DNA from 2 places in the Pseudomonas sp. 05N36 genome. Region 2 is predicted to be linked to the other one. Evidence: riboswitches for the same ligand, from Rfam matches in the RefSeq annotation. Region 2 holds a riboswitch; the other holds the start of a gene.
What was found. A riboswitch is a leader RNA that binds a small molecule or an ion and turns the genes downstream of it on or off. The one in region 2 is predicted to bind cobalamin.

Region 1 (8,250 bases), on a different contig from region 2:
CCTGTTGCATCCGATCCTTACACCGTTCCTGGTGGCGTTGTTGCTGGCCTATCTGTTCGACCCGCTGGTGGATCGCCTGGAGGCATTCGGCCTGTCGCGAACCTGGGGGGTGGTCGCAGTGTTCGCGCTGTTCACCCTGGTCGTCATGACACTGTTACTGGTGTTGGTGCCGATGCTGGCCAAGCAGCTGTTCCGCTTGTATGAACTGGCACCACAAATGCTCGATTGGTTGCAGCACACGGCGATGCCTTGGGCGCAGTCGAAGCTCGGGTTGGCGAATGGGTTCTGGAAGTTCGACAAGGTCAAGGCTGCGATTACCGAGCACATGGGGCAGGCCACTGACATCGTCGGGATCGTGCTGAGCCAGGCCACTGCATCGGGTTTGGCATTGATCGGTTGGCTGGCCAATCTGGTGCTGATCCCGGTGGTGAGTTTTTACCTGTTGCGCGACTGGGACCTGATGATGGCGAAGCTCCGTAGCCTGTTGCCACGTAATCGCGAAGAGCAAGTGGTATCGCTGGCGGACGAGTGTCACGAGGTGCTCGGCGCATTTGTTCGTGGGCAGTTGCTGGTGATGCTGGCATTGGGAGTGATCTACGCGGCGGGCCTGATGCTGGTCGGGCTGGAGCTGGGGCTGTTGATCGGCCTGATTGCCGGTCTGGCAGCGATCGTGCCGTACATGGGCTTTGTGATCGGGATCGGCGCGGCGTTGATCGCCGGGTTGTTTCAGTTTGGTGGCGACCTGTATCCGATGATCGGGATTGTCGCGGTGTTCATGGTCGGTCAGGCGCTGGAAGGCATGGTGCTGACGCCGTTGTTGGTGGGGGACCGGATTGGTCTGCACCCGGTGGCGGTGATCTTTGCGATTCTGGCGGGTGGAGAGCTGTTCGGTTTCACCGGGATCCTGCTGGCATTGCCAGTCGCGGCGGTGATCATGGTGCTTGTTCGGCATGTCCATGATTTATATAAAGATTCTGGCATGTACAGCGGTGTGGATAATTCGGATTGATCAGCCCTGTCGACTGAGTACCCAAGGATGCCCGGCACATTACCGGGCAAGCCTGTAAAACTCTCCCGGCTGTCACATACGCCGTCAAACAAACCTCGGCGATCCTCGCAAGTTAACGCAAACCTTTGATTTTGCTTATGGTCTGCTGCATTGTGCGGCTGGCGTCACGGGTATAAACTTTGCAAACTTTACACAGAGGCCACTAACGGTTCGTTTGAACTGTTCAGTCAGCATGAAACCGATTCAGCTGCCCCTAGGTGTGCGTCTGCGTGATGACGCTACCTTTATCAACTACTACCCTGGCGCCAATGCCGCTGCACTCGGCTATGTCGAGCGGCTGTGCGAAGCCGACGCCGGCTGGACCGAAAGCCTGATCTATCTCTGGGGCAAGGACGGCGTAGGGCGTACGCACTTGTTGCAAGCCGCGTGCTTGCGCTTCGAGCAGTTGGGGGAGCCGGCGGTGTACCTGCCGTTGGCCGAGTTGCTGGATCGCGGTATCGAAATCCTCGACAACCTTGAACAGTACGAACTGGTCTGCCTGGATGACTTGCAGGCAGTCGCAGGGCGGGCTGATTGGGAAGAGGCGTTGTTCCATCTGTTCAATCGCCTGCGAGACAGCGGTCGGCGCCTGCTGATCGCCGCTTCGACCTCGCCACGCGAGTTGCCGGTAAAACTGGCAGACCTCAAATCCCGCTTGACCCTGGCGCTGATTTTTCAGATGCGGCCACTGTCCGATGAAGACAAGTTGCGTGCGCTGCAATTGCGCGCCTCACGTCGCGGTCTGCACCTGACCGACGAAGTCGGGCATTTTATTTTGACGCGCGGCACTCGCAGCATGAGTGCGTTGTTCGAGCTCCTTGAGCGCCTCGATCAGGCCTCCTTGCAGGCTCAGCGCAAGCTGACGATCCCCTTTCTCAAAGAAACCCTGGGCTGGTAAAACCGCGGCCTGTAGTGCGTTTCGGCATCTTTCAGGCGTTAGAAAACCCGCTTCCGGAAGGGTGTTCACGGCGCGTGCAGATTTAAAATGGGCTTAAGCGCTTAGATGTTAACGAGAAACCGATAAGTCACATTCGGATCGATTGAATTTGCAAATGAGGACGATAGAAGGCATAGTCTCGCCTTCTTTACAACTTCAGCCACGGTCGTGCCCATGCTAAATCGCTTCGCACCCCTCGTGCCTCTCGCACTTGTCACCCTGCTTTTTGGTTGCGCGGTTCATTCCCCGGTCTCGCAACAACAAAACGATCAGCAGATTAAAAATTCAGCGACTGCCCAGTCTTCCGTTATTTATCAGGAAGAGCTGGCTACCGAAAAAGAGCTGGCAGACTTTGCCAGCAACAAGCCTTACCAGCTTCCGGTTCTGGCCGACAGCATCCTCGAGCGTGGCCTGTCCCTGGTTGGTACCCGTTACCGCATGGGCGGCACCTCTGAAGCCGGTTTCGATTGCAGCGGTTTCATCGGTTATCTGTTTCGTGAAGAGGCTGGCATGAACCTGCCGCGCTCCACTCGCGAAATGATCAACGTGAATGCCCCATTGGTCTCGCGCAACAACCTGAAGCCTGGCGACTTGCTGTTCTTCGCCACCAATGGTCGTCGCGGTCGCGTCAGTCACGCCGGGATCTACCTGGGTGATGACCAGTTCATCCATTCCAGCAGCCGCCGCAGCGGTGGTGTCCGGGTCGATAACCTGGGCGACAGCTACTGGAGCAAGACCTTCATTGAGGCCAAGCGGGCACTCGCCATGGCCCCAACGACAGTCACGGCACGCAAGTAAGCGGACTTTTTGTAAGGCCAACTTAAAGTCTTACTTGAAGTTTGGCGCGTAGCCGCTAGAATCCTGATCTATTGTTGACTAACTAACCGCGTAAGCCCTGCTTACGCGGTTTTGTTTTCAGCCGCTCGGCAGAGAAAGCCGCTGCCAGATCAGGATGTTCTGCACATGACGATGTCGGCCCGCCTCGCACTTATCTTCCTCGCAGCGCTGCTCAGCGCCTGTGCCAGCCGTACTCCGCCGCCTGTCAAAGTCGTTCGCGCCCCGGTTTTCGCTCCCGCCCAATCGTTCTCGCCTGCCGCTGAAGACGTGCTGATTCGCGCGCTGGGTCTGGTCGGCACGCCTTATCGTTGGGGCGGCAATACGCCGGATTCAGGTTTCGATTGCAGCGGCCTGATCGGCTACGTCTACCGCGATGCGGCGGGTATTTCCTTGCCGCGCTCGACTCGCGAGATGATCGGCATGCAAGCGCCGAACATTGGCCTGGAGGCTCTGCAAACCGGCGACCTGATCTTCTTCGCCACCAATGGCGGCTCGCAAGTCAGCCACGCCGGGATCTACGTCGGTGAAGGTCGCTTCGTGCATGCTCCCGCCACGGGTGGTACGGTGAAGCTCGACAGTTTGTCCAAGGCCTATTGGCAGAGAGCCTACCTGAGCGCCAAGCGTGTTATCGAGCCTGAGCATCTGGCGCACAATTTCTAGTTCGCAGAGGTTGTCATGACCGCTCGCACACTCAATCTCGACGATTCCCTTTATAACTACCTGCTCGACGTTTCCTTGCGCGAAACGCCGCTGCAGCGTCGCTTGCGTGACGAAACCCAGGCGCTGCCCATGGCGCGCTGGCAGGTGGCGCCCGAGCAGGGGCAGTTCCTCGCCTTGCTGGTCAAGCTGATGAGCGCCAGGCGCTTGCTCGAAGTGGGGACTTTCACCGGCTACAGCGCCTTGTGCATGGCGACCGCCTTGCCGGATGACGGCTCGTTGATCTGCTGTGACCTTCCCGGAGACTACAACGCCACGGCGCGCCGCTACTGGCAGGAGGCTGGTCTCGCCGGGCGCATCGATTTGCGTTTGGCCCCCGCGTTGCAAACCCTGGCTCAACTTGAGCAGCAAGGGCAGGGTGGTTGTTTCGATCTGATCTTCATCGATGCCGACAAGGCCAACTATCCGGCGTATCTGGAAAGCGCTCTGCGGCTGCTGCGAAGCGGTGGGTTGGCGGTATTCGACAACACGCTGTGGAGTGGGCGAGTACTGGAAGACAATCCTGCGAGCGAAGACACCCGAGCCATCCAGGCGCTTAATCGCGCCTTGAAGGATGACTCGCGTGTCGATCTGTCGTTGTTGCCGCTGGGCGATGGTTTGACCTTGTGCCGCAAGCGCTAGACCCTGATTGGCCTAAGGTTCAACCTGTCAGCCGCGAGCCTCTTTGAGCAGCAGTGCGATGCCCGGATGGTAGTTGCCGGCTTCGTTGTGCAATTTGCGGTAGGCGTAGGGGAAGTACCAGGCCACGGCGCAGGTGTGTTCCTTTTGCAGGTCGTCGACCATGTCCTGGAGCTCTTCCGGCGTAGGACTGTGCTGGGTCTTTTGCGGGGCAACGAACAGGCAGCCGAGTTTCAGGTCACTGGCATAGCTGATTTTTTTCGCATCGCTCACGACGTCGTGCAAGGCCTGGGTCAGATTCAGGTTGTTGACTCGCGGCCAGCGTTGCGTGGCTTGAAGGTAGGCGCGTTCTTCTTTGCTGGCGATAAACAGGTCGGCGCGGCCATTGCGCTCGCCTTCCTCGATCTGCTTTTTCGTCGGAGTCTGTTCGAGGGTGACCATTTCAGCCATCCACGCTGCCGCCGAAAGCAGGCTCAGGTTGGCGCGTTCGTCAAACCAGTAAGGGCTTTCGTTATCGCCGCGTACTGCGTTGTAGCGGTCGATGCACTCGAACCAGCGCTCCAGCACCGGGCGCAGGAATTCCAGCTTCGGGTTACTGATGATCATGCCTTGCATGTTGCTCCCCCTCTTTGTTCTTGTAATATAAGGTTGTGGCTCTTTGATATCATCGCTTTTAGTGTGGCGCAAGATTGGCGCCAGTTTATTGATCGGGGTCGGTTTCTATCTGTCGATGAGCCCCCGGCTTTAATTGACGCTCCACCCCCAACCCTCTAACCTTCGCGACTTGTTTCAGGTGCTCTGTGACCCAGTGGTCGACCGAGTGAAACAGGGAAGCTGGTGAGGGCGCGTTCTTTGACAGAGCGGGCGACGATCCCGGCGCTGCCCCCGCAACGGTAAATGAGTAAAAACTGCGCTTTGAGCCACTGTGTCGAAGGTCGATATGGGAAGGCGCGCAGTCAGGCGCAAGCCGCTCATGAGCCCGGAGACCGGCCTGATCCATCCAGCGGCATCACGGTGGGCGATGCCAGGCTTCTTGCCGTCTATTTCTATGCCTGCCCGCCGTTATCCAGCCTCAACGGAGAGCTCCCCCATGACTGATTCCCCTGATCGTGACGAACGCCATCTGGCACGCATGCTGCGCAAGAAAGCGGTGATCGATGAGCGTATTGCCAACTCGCCGAATGAATGCGGCTTGCTGCTGGTCCTGTCCGGCAACGGCAAGGGCAAAAGCAGTTCAGCGTTCGGTATGCTCGCCCGGGCGATGGGCCACGGCATGCAGTGCGGCGTGGTGCAGTTCATCAAGGGGCGTAGCAGCACTGGTGAGGAGCTGTTCTTCCGGCGCTTCCCGGAGCAAGTGCGCTTCCACGTGATGGGCGAAGGTTTCACTTGGGAAACCCAGGATCGCCAGCGCGATATCGCCGCCGCCGAAGCTGCCTGGGAAGTCTCCCGTGAATTGCTGCGTGACCCGGGCATTGGTCTGGTGGTGCTCGATGAGCTGAATATCGCCCTCAAGCACGGTTATCTGGACCTCGATCAGGTGCTCAGCGACTTGCAGGCGCGTCCGCCGATGCAACACGTGGTGGTCACCGGTCGTGGCGCCAAGCCGGAAATGATCGAACTGGCCGACACCGTTACCGAAATGGGCATGATCAAGCACGCTTTCCAGGCCGGGATCAAAGCGCAGAAAGGCGTAGAGCTGTGAGTGAGCCGCGCTTTTGCCCGGCGGTACTGATTGCCGCGCCGGCTTCCGGTCAGGGCAAGACCACCGTCACTGCCGCGCTGGCCCGTTTGCATCGCAATCAGGGGCGCAAGGTCCGGGTGTTCAAATGCGGCCCGGACTTTCTCGACCCGATGATTCTCGAGCGCGCCAGCGGTGCGCCGGTCTATCAATTGGACATGTGGATGGTCGGCGAGCAGGAAAGTCGTCGACTGTTGTGGGAAGCCGCCGCTGAGGCTGATCTGATTTTGATCGAAGGCGTCATGGGCCTGTTCGATGGCACGCCGTCCAGCGCCGATCTGGCGCGGCACTTCGGCGTACCGGTGCTGGGTGTGATTGATGGCACCGCCATGGCTCAGACCTTCGGCGCGCTGGCGTTGGGGCTCGCACGTTATCAGCCGGACCTGCCGTTTGCCGGTGTCTTGGCCAACCGCGTCGGTACCTTGCGTCACGCGCAATTGCTCGAAGGCAGCCTCACCGAAGGCCTGCGCTGGTATGGCGCTTTGTCCCGGGAAACCGGGATCGAACTGCCAAGCCGTCACCTGGGCCTGGTCCAGGCCAGTGAATTGAATGACCTCGATCTGCGCCTCGACGCCGCCGCCGAAGCGTTGGCCAGCAGTTGCGAAGTGGCGTTGCCGCCCGCCGTCGAGTTCGCTGCACCTGACGTGATTGCCGCCGAGCCATTGTTGGCCGGTGTGCGAATTGCCGTGGCTCGCGATGAAGCGTTTGCCTTCACGTATGGCGCGAGCCTCGACTTGCTGCGGGCGATGGGTGCGGAGTTGCGATTCTTCTCGCCGATCCATGACCGTGAACTGCCAGAAGCGGACAGCCTGTATCTGCCCGGTGGCTATCCGGAATTGCACCACGTGGCGTTGGCTGAAAACCGCACAATGCTCGATGCCATTCGCGCGCATCACGGCGCTGGCAAACCGTTGTTGGCTGAATGCGGCGGCATGCTGTACCTGCTCGACTCACTGACCGATGTCGATGGCACGCGTGCCGAGTTGGTAGGGCTGCTGGCCGGTGATGCGGTGATGCAAAAGCGCCTGGCCGCGCTGGCCCTGCAAGCGGTCGAGTTACCCGAAGGCGCGTTGCGTGGCCACACCTACCACCATTCGTTGACCAGCACCGAGCTTGAGCCGATCGCTCGCGGCCTGAGCCCTAACGGCGGGCGCGGTGCCGAGGCGGTTTACCGTGACGGGCGGATGACGGCGTCTTATGTGCACTTTTATTTCCCGTCCAATCCGCAAGCGGTGGCGGCGTTGCTCAAGCCATGAATCCTGAAGATCTGGCGTTCAGCGCCGCCGAGCGCGAAGCGGTTTATCGCGCGATTGCCGAGCGTCGCGACATGCGTCACTTCAGTGGCGGCAGCGTCGAGCCCGAACTGCTTCGGCGTTTGCTCGAAGCGGCGCATCGGGCGCCGAGTGTCGGTTTGATGCAGCCCTGGCGGTTTATCCGCATCAGCGACCGAGCGTTACGCGGCAGGATCCAGCAACTGGTGGAAGAGGAGCGGGTACGCACCGCCGAAGCGCTGGGCGAACGCTCCGACGAATTCATGACGCTGAAAGTCGAAGGCATCAATGATTGCGCCGAAGTGTTGGTCGCCGCGCTGATGGATGATCGCGAGCGGCATATCTTTGGTCGTCGGACCTTGCCGGAAATGGACATGGCGTCGTTGTCCTGCGCGATCCAGAATCTTTGGCTGGCGTCCCGTGCCGAAGGTCTGGGCATGGGCTGGGTCTCGTTGTTCGAGCCGCAAGCCTTGGCCGATCTGCTCGGCCTGCCGCCGGGGGCCAAACCGCTGGCGGTGTTGTGCCTGGGACCGGTCAAGGAATTTTACCCGGCGCCGATGCTGGTCCTTGAAGGCTGGGCGCAGGCGCGTCCGCTGAGTGAACTGTTGTACGAGAATTTTTGGGGAGTGAGTCAATGAGTGTGGCGTTGCTGAGTGTCGCCGGCGTAGCGCTGGATGCGCTGCTGGGCGAACCCAAGCGCTGGCATCCGCTGGTGGCGTTCGGCCGTTTTGCCGATCGTATCGAGCAGCGTTTCAACTCTGCCGGTCGTGGCTGGCGCAGTCATGGCGTCACGGCCTGGGTGATGGCGGTGCTGCCGCTGACCCTGTTGATCACGGCATTGTCCTGGTTGCCTTACATCGGCTGGGTCGTCGAGATTCTCGCGTTGTATTGCGCGCTCGGTCTGCGCAGCCTTGGTGAGCATGTCGAGCCGGTGGCTCAGGCCCTGCGCAGCGACGACCTGGATGAAGCGCGCAAGCGTGTCGGTTATCTGGTCAGCCGTCAGACCAGTGAGCTGGACTCGACCGAAGTGGCCCGCGCGGCCACCGAATCGGTTCTGGAAAACGGCAGCGACGCGGTATTCGCC
Region 2 (8,250 bases):
GCTGAAGTTCGGTGGCGGCTGCCAGGGCTGCGGCCAGGCTGACGTGACCCTGAAGGAAGGCATCGAACGCACGCTGCTGGAGCGTATTCCCGAGCTCAAGGGTGTCCGTGACGTGACCGACCACACGCAGAAAGAAAACGCCTACTACTAAGGTGTTCGCTGCGACATGAAAAAACGGTGCCCGTGAGCGCCGTTTTTTTATGGGTGAAATTCACTGACGCCATCGCGAGCAGGCTCGCTCCCACATTTGACCGAGTATCCCCTGTGGGAGCGAGCCTGCTCGCGATGGGGGCCTAAGGCCTGTACAAATGTGCATGCCCCGCGCGGTACAGCGACGATTCGCTGAAGGTGTCACTGCCCAATACCCGACCCACCAGAATCAGCGCCGTACGCCGAAACCCCTTGGCCTGAACCTTTTCGGCGATGTCTGTCAGCGTTCCCACCACCCAATCCTGATCCGGCCAGCTGGCCCGATGAACCACCGCAATCGGACAATCCGCGCCGTAATGCGGCAGCAGCTGCGCGACGATTTTTTCCAGGTGATTGACCCCCAGATGAATCGCCATGGTCGCGCCATGCCGGGCCAGGCTGCTGAATTCTTCGCCCGGCGGCATCGCAGTCTTGTCGGCGTAGCGGGTCAGGATGACGCTTTGAGAGATGTCCGGTAGCGTCAGCTCGGCACCCAACAGCGCTGCACACGCAGCAGTGGCGGTGACGCCAGGGATGATTTCAAACGGAATGTTCAGCTCGCGCAGATAACGAATCTGCTCGCCGATCGCCCCATACAGGCTCGGATCGCCGGAATGCACGCGTGCCACATCCTGGCCTTTGTCGTTGGCGACTCTGATCAGTTCGATGATCTGTTCCAGGTGCAATTCGGCGCTGTTGACCACCTGTTCGGCCTGATGGCCTTGCAGTACGGCTTCAGGCACCAGCGAGCCGGCGTAGATGATCACCGGGCAGCTGCGAATCAGCCGCTGGCCCTTGACCGTGATCAGTTCCGGGTCGCCGGGACCTGCGCCAATGAAGTAGACGGTCATGGCCGGCTCCTGTGAAAAATTGTCAAAGCAAGGCTTCAGATGAAGATTGCTCATGATCGAAGGCGGGGATTATCGAGGATTTTACGCAGCACCGGCCAACGCAAACGTCGCTTGGGCATATTTTTGTCGCGGGATCAGCAGTTTAGCCGGTGCCTGCGCCAGTTGTTCGGCGAGGGCCAGTGCGGCACTTTCCGCTATGCCGTAGCAGCCGGTGCGCTCGAAGGCGATTTGCGAGCGATGGCTGAGTTGCGGTTGATAGCTGGAAAGTTGTTCGCTGCTGAAGCAGATCAGTGGCAGTGACAGTTGCCGGGCCAACTCGATCAGACCGGGCTCATCACGTTTCAGATCGATGCTGGCCAAGGCCTTGATCGCCTGTAATTCGATGTGATGAGCCTGCAACGCCTGGTCGAGCAACGTGCGCAGCGTGCTGGCCGGGCAGCCGCGCTGGCAGCCCAGGCCGACCACCAGGGTCGGTGCTGCGCCCGTTTCACTCATGCGTGATATTGATCATCGCTTTTGCGGCGGAACAACCAGGCGCTGATCAGGCCCATTGCCAGCCAGAACGCGGCGTTGGTCAGCTGCGAGGCGATCTTGAATTGCGCTTCGAGGGCTTCAGGGGCCAGCATCGAATGCACTTCAGGCTGCGGCGCGCCGATGATATGCGGCACGGCCAGAATGGCGACACCGAGCACTTTCAGCAGCCAATGCCGGGCGAACACGATCAGCGCGATACCGACAGCGGTGGACGCTGCCGTGCTGATCCACCAGATTTGCCGTTGTGTCAGGTCTGCGGCGGCAGTTCCCGGCAATTCCGGCGGCAAACCCAGGGTCGGTGCGAGGACGAAGGTCGCATAACCGGCCAATCCCCAGAGCAGGCCTTGAGAAGTGCGAGTCGGCGCGCGCAGGGTGTAGAGACCCGCGAGCATCAGCGCAAAACCGACGGCGACCACCAGATTGCCACCAGTGGTCGACAGCACGCGCTGCCAGCCATCTTCCGGTTCCCAAGCCTCTGCATCGTGGGTGTGGCCAGCCATGGCGCCTTCGGCATGTTCATGGACTTCAGCCGCCGGGGCTTTTTCGTAGGTCTCCGCCTGAAGAATCAGCGGCGCGACCCAGAAGCTTTGCAGCAGGGTCAGCAGCAGGGCGGCCAGCAAGCCGGTGAAACCTGCGGTTTGCGCTATACGCTTGATCATCTCGGCAGGTCTCAGTGGCACGGGAAAGCAGAACTGTGACGGGTATCGTGGGCGGCGTTGTGCACCGCGTCGATGTGCGAGAAGCCGGCGAAATACACAAGGCACGCGCCCAGGATCGATGCGCTGATAGCGGCAACGAGGCGTTGGCTCAGGGTGGAGGTGGTGCTGGCGGTGACGTGGCGAGTGCTGCTGATGATCGACATGGCGCTTCCCTCTGGTCAGTCAGTGGGTGAAGCGAGCGCATGCAAACCCCCGCGAGCCGGGCACGCAGAGGCTGAAACAGCGCCCGCCCACCGCGGGTTTGTTATTGATGTGTTGCGGGCCGGTCTCCGGGCTCACGAGGGGCTGGCATTCGCCGAACCTGCAAGAATCGCCTTCCCATGCCGAACTGCTGGCACAGTGGATCTGATTCTTCGCTCGCTTACCGTTGCGGGGGCAGCACCGGACTGACATGGCTTTTGAGTAAAGCACATGATTCACCGGTTTCCCGTTTCACCCTGTGAAGGGCACCCGTAACAAGGCGTGTAGGAGAGCATGGGCGAGGGCGGGGCGTCAATTGGCAAGCGTTCTCAACGCGAGACCGAGGTGCTGCCATCGCGAGCGGGCTCGCTCCCACATTGGAACGCGGTCAACTGTGGGAGCGAGCCTGCTCGCGATGGCGCCATCACAGCCGACGCACAACTCAGGCGAACATTGACCCGCCCCGATGCGATGCGTAGCCTTGCGCTTTCGAGGTTCTTTGGCGCGTGCGCCGAAGCTAAGAAGGGAACGCGGTCGATGCCGCGGCTGCCCCCGCAACTGTGAACGGTTTCGTTTCTGCCATGCCACTGCGCTCTTTTGTTTTCAGGCGCGGGAAGGTGCAGGAACCGCCAGTCGAAAGACTGGCCCACCGTCAGCCAGGAGACCTGCCTCGATACAGATTCTCACTACAACCGGGCGGGGTGATCCGGTGGCGAATTCTTCCGCGCGCTCAAGCGCCGCCGGTTGTCGTCCCGTATGCCCGCCACCTTGCCAAAGGGCATCCGATGAAAACACTGGCCAAACTTCCCGTCACCATCGTCACCGGTTTCCTCGGTTCGGGCAAAACCACCTTGCTGCGACACATGCTCGATAACGCCCAGGGCCGGCGTATCGCGGTGATCGTCAACGAGTTCGGCGAGCTGGGCATCGACGGCGAAATCCTCAAGCAATGTTCCATCGGCTGCACCGAGGAAGAAGCCAACGGTCGCGTGTATGAGCTGGCCAACGGCTGCCTGTGCTGCACCGTTCAAGAAGAGTTCTTCCCGGTGATGCGCGAACTGGTTGCCCGTCGCGGCGATCTCGACCACATCCTCATCGAAACCTCCGGTCTGGCCCTGCCAAAGCCGTTGGTCCAGGCCTTCCAGTGGCCGGAAATCCGTAGCGCCTGCACCGTGGATGCGGTGATCACCGTGGTCGACAGCCCGGCCGTGGCCGCCGGCACTTTCGCCGCGTTCCCGGACCAGGTCGATGCCCAGCGCAAACTCGACCCGAACCTGGACCACGAATCGCCGCTGCACGAGCTGTTCGCCGACCAACTGGCCAGCGCCGACCTGGTGATCCTCAACAAGGCCGACCTGATCAGCCCGGCGGATCTGGCCAAAGTGCGCCTGGAAGTCGCCGAAGAACTGCCGCCAGCGGTGAAAATCATCGAATCCAGCAGCGGTCGCTTGCCGCTGGACGTGTTGATCGGCCTGGGTGCCGGCTCCGAAGAACACATCGACAGCCGCCACAGCCACCACGACCATCACCACGATGGCGACGACCACGACGATCACGATCACGACGCCTTCGATTCGATTTCCATCGAATTGCCACAAGCCGACGAAAGCCTGTTACTCGATGCCCTGACCCAATTGGTGGTCCAGCACGGCATCCTGCGGGTCAAGGGTTTCGCCGCAATCCCGAGCAAGCCGATGCGCTTGCTGATCCAGGGCGTGGGTACGCGTTTCGACAAGCATTTCGATCGTCAGTGGGGCGCAGACGAAGCGCGCAGCACCCGTCTGGTGCTGATCGGCCAGCAACTCGACGCCGCCTTGCTCGAAGCGCAATTGCGCGCCGCGCTCAGCGTTTAATCCATGCACCTGCTCAGGACCCAGCCCGGCGGTTTCGTCTCGGATGACAACATTGCCGACCTTGGCCAAACCCCCGCCGAGCTGGTGATTCTGTGCAGCGGCGACTCCAGCCTGGCGCTGCTCGCCGAAGCGGCGCAGCAGTTGCCCGAGGACTACCCGAGCCTGCGCCTGGCCAACCCGATGCAGGTGCAGAATCACGCCTCGGTCGACTTGTACGTCGACGAAGTGCTGCGCCACGCCAAGGTGATTCTGATCTCGCTGCACGGCGGGATTGCCTATTGGCGCTACGGCATCGAACGCCTGGTGGAGCTGTCGCAACGCGGTGTGCAACTGATTCTGGTGCCGGGCGATGACCGTCCCGACCCGGAACTCAGCGACCTCAGCACCGTACCTGTCGAAGACCGCGAGCGGCTTTGGCATTTTTTGCGTCAGGGCGGCATGGGCAATGCGCTGGATTTGTATCGCTGCCTGGCCAGTCGTTGGCTGGGCCGCGATTACCACTGGTCCGAACCGCAGACCTTGCCGCGTACCGCGATTTACCACCCACACAAAAGCAACGCGACGCTGGGCGATTGGCAAGCCGACTGGCAGCTTGATCAACCGGTGGCGGCGGTGCTGTTTTACCGTTCGCACTTGCAGGCGGCGAACACCGCTTTCATCGATGTTTTCTGCCAGCGCTTGCAGGCGGCGGGACTGAACCCGCTGCCGATAGCGCTGGCCAGTTTGAAAGAGCCCGGCTGCCTGACGGTGATCGAGGACTGGCTGGATGAGGTGCAGGCCTCGGTGATTCTCAACACCACCGGGTTTGCTCAATCGAGCCCCGAAGCCCCGCACCTGCGGCCCTTCCGGCGCAATATCCCGGTGATCCAGGCGATCTGCGCCCAGGACAACGAACCCGGTTGGCGTGCCAGCGAGCAAGGGCTCGGCCCGCGGGATCTGGCGATGCACATCGCTTTGCCGGAGCTCGATGGGCGGATCATCAGCCGCCCGATCAGCTTCAAGGACCTGGCCTGGCGCAGTGAGCGCAGTCAGTCCGACGTAGTCTGCTATCGACCGCAGCCCGAGCGCATGGATTTTGTTGCCGAACTGGCGCGGCGCTGGGTCGAGTTGGCGCGGGTGGCCAATACTGAAAAACGCATTGCGCTGATCCTCGCCAATTACCCGACCCGCGACGGGCGGATTGGCAACGGCGTTGGCCTCGACACGCCGGCTGCGGCGCTGAATATCCTGCGGGCGCTGCACGCCGAGGGCTATCCATTGCCGGCCGATTTGCCGGAAAGCGGCACCGCATTGATTCAGCAATTGCTCGGCGGGGTCAGCAATGACCTGGAGAGCATTGACCTGCGCCCGTGCCAGCAAAGCCTGGCACTGGCCGACTATTACTCGATGTTCAACGCCTTGCCCGAAGCCAACCGTGCAGCGGTGCTGGAACGTTGGGGATCGCCTGAACACGACCCGATGTTCCGCAGCGGACGAATGATGGTCGCGGGGCTGCGGTTTGGCCTGACCTTTGTCGGCATTCAGCCGGCGCGCGGTTATCAGGTCGATCCGAGCGCGGTCTATCACGACCCGGACCTGGTGCCGCCCCACGGTTACCTGGCGTTCTACTTCTGGTTGCGCCAGGCCTACGGCGCCCACGCGGTGATTCATGTCGGCAAGCACGGTAACCTTGAATGGTTGCCGGGCAAGGGCGTTGGCCTGTCCGAAAGCTGCTGGCCGGACGCGTTGCTCGGGCCGCTGCCGAACATTTACCCGTTTATCGTCAATGATCCGGGCGAGGGTGCGCAGGCCAAACGGCGGACGCAGGCGGTGATCATCGACCACCTGATGCCGCCACTGACCCGCGCCGAAACCTACGGCCCGTTGCGCAATCTGGAACTGTTGGCCGACGAGTATTACGAAGCCCAATTGCTCGACCCACGCCGTGCACGGGAGTTGCAGCGCGACATCCTCAATCTGGTGCGTGAAACCCACATCGACCGCGAGTTGCAACTGGACGAGAAGCTCGACAGCGACGCCGATGCCGCGATCTGGTTGCCGCGTCTGGACACCTATTTGTGCGACCTGAAAGAGTCGCAGATCCGCGACGGCCTGCACGTGTTCGGCGAATCGCCAAGCGGGCGTTTGCGCATCGACACCCTGCTGGCGTTGCTGCGCATTCCGCGCGGTGACGGTCGAGGGGCGCAATCGAGTTTGCTCCGGGCGTTGGCCAAGGCTTTCACGCTCGGGTTCGATCCGCTGGATTGTGTGTTGTCCGATCCTTGGTCCGGTCCGAAACCGGCTGAATTGCTGACGCTCAGCGCTGAGGCCTGGCGTACGGCGGGCGATACCCGTGAACGCCTGGAATTGTTCGCCGCTCAACTGATCTCGCAGACTGTGAATGCCGAAGTCGAGCTACTGACCCCGTCTCAAGCCAAACCCGGTCCCTGTGGGAGCGAGCCTGCTCGCGAAGCGGTTAATCATTCAACATTGATATCGATTGACCCGGCGCTTTCGCGAGCGGGCTCGCTCCCACAGGAGGCAGGTTGGTCTGACGTGAAAGCGATCATCGACAACCTGTGTGAGGTGGTCGCACCGCGTCTGGACGCCTGCGGCCCGGCAGAAATGCGCGGTCTGCTCGATGCCCTCAGCGGTCGCTTTGTTCCGGCAGGTCCCAGCGGCGCCCCGAGTCGCGGGCGTCTCGATGTGCTGCCCACCGGGCGCAATTTCTACTCGGTGGACGTGCGCAACCTGCCGACCACTACCGCCTGGCGCATTGGTTTCCAGTCGGCGAACCTGATTCTTGAGCGGCACCTACAGGACCACGGCGATCATTTGCGCCAGTTGGGTTTGTCGGTCTGGGGCACGGCGACCATGCGCACCGGCGGCGACGATATTGCCCAGGCCATGGCGCTGATGGGCGTGCGTCCGGTCTGGGCGACGGGCAGTCAGCGGGTCGACGACTTCGAGATTCTGCCATTGAGCCTGCTCGACCGGCCGCGAGTGGACGTGACGTTGCGCGTTTCCGGGTTCTTCCGCGATGCCTTCGCCAACCTGATTCGGTTGTTCGATGCCGCCGTGCAAGCGGTTGCCGCGCTGGATGAACCGGACGACATGAACCCGTTGGCGGCCAAGGTTCGCAGCGAACGCGAAGCACTGATCCAGTCCGGTCTGGACGAAGAGGCCGCCGCACGACAGGCCGGCTGGCGGATTTTCGGCGCCAAGCCCGGCGCGTATGGCGCGGGTGTGCAGGGCGCTATCGATGGCCGTTTGTGGCAGAGCCGCGAGGATCTGGCCGAGGTCTACCTGAACTGGGGCGGCTACGCTTACGGCGGTTCCGATGAGGGCACGGCGGCTCGCGAACAGTTCGCCCAGCGCTTGAGCCAGGTTCAGGCGGTGCTGCAAAACCAGGACAATCGCGAGCACGACTTGCTCGATTCCAACGACTATTACCAGTTCCAGGGCGGCATGCTCGCCGCTGTCGAAAGCCTCAGTGGCGAAGCGGCGGCGAGCTACCATGGCGACCACAGTCAGCCGGATTTGCCGAAGATCCGTACGCTCAAGGAAGAGCTGAACCGGGTGATCCGTTCCCGGGCGGCCAACCCGAAGTGGATCGACGGGATCAAGCGGCACGGCTACAAAGGTGCTTTTGAACTGGCGGCCACCGTCGATAACCTGTTCGCCTTCGACGCCACCACACAGCTGATCGACGATCACCAGTACGCCTTGCTGGCCGACGCCTATTTGCTTGACCCGTCGACCCGCGAGTTCGTCCAGCAGCATAATCCCCACGCCTTGCGCGACATGACCGAACGCCTGCTCGAAGCCCAGCAGCGCGGGATGTGGCAGGAGCCGGGCGAGTATCGGGAGGCGTTGGAGAATTTGTTGTTGGATATAGAAGAAGACAGCTAGATCAGCAGCGACTCAAGTCTAATGTGGGAGCGA

Region 1: another riboswitch for cobalamin. It lies ahead of cobO (cob(I)yrinic acid a,c-diamide adenosyltransferase); the one in region 2 lies ahead of cobW (cobalamin biosynthesis protein CobW).

The regions. Positions count from the first base shown of each region.
Region 1 is NZ_JBFTNH010000018.1:79,468-87,717, forward strand. Features, by position in the region: gene AC1DIH_RS21325 (AI-2E family transporter) at 1-1,009, shown strand, start outside; gene hda (DnaA regulatory inactivator Hda) at 1,242-1,946, shown strand; gene AC1DIH_RS21335 (C40 family peptidase) at 2,160-2,783, shown strand; gene AC1DIH_RS21340 (C40 family peptidase) at 2,949-3,482, shown strand; gene AC1DIH_RS21345 (class I SAM-dependent methyltransferase) at 3,498-4,160, shown strand; gene AC1DIH_RS21350 (hypothetical protein) at 4,188-4,772, opposite strand; cobalamin riboswitch at 4,932-5,166, shown strand; gene cobO (cob(I)yrinic acid a,c-diamide adenosyltransferase) at 5,248-5,859, shown strand; gene AC1DIH_RS21360 (cobyrinate a,c-diamide synthase) at 5,856-7,151, shown strand; gene bluB (5,6-dimethylbenzimidazole synthase) at 7,148-7,804, shown strand; gene cbiB (adenosylcobinamide-phosphate synthase CbiB) at 7,801-8,250, shown strand, end outside.
Region 2 is NZ_JBFTNH010000023.1:83,572-91,821, reverse strand. Features, by position in the region: gene nfuA (Fe-S biogenesis protein NfuA) at 1-151, shown strand, start outside; gene cobM (precorrin-4 C(11)-methyltransferase) at 294-1,040, opposite strand; gene AC1DIH_RS24355 (cobalamin biosynthesis protein) at 1,122-1,535, opposite strand; gene AC1DIH_RS24350 (CbtA family protein) at 1,532-2,233, opposite strand; gene AC1DIH_RS24345 (CbtB domain-containing protein) at 2,245-2,436, opposite strand; cobalamin riboswitch at 2,537-2,762, opposite strand; cobalamin riboswitch at 2,949-3,160, shown strand; gene cobW (cobalamin biosynthesis protein CobW) at 3,259-4,326, shown strand; gene cobN (cobaltochelatase subunit CobN) at 4,330-8,217, shown strand.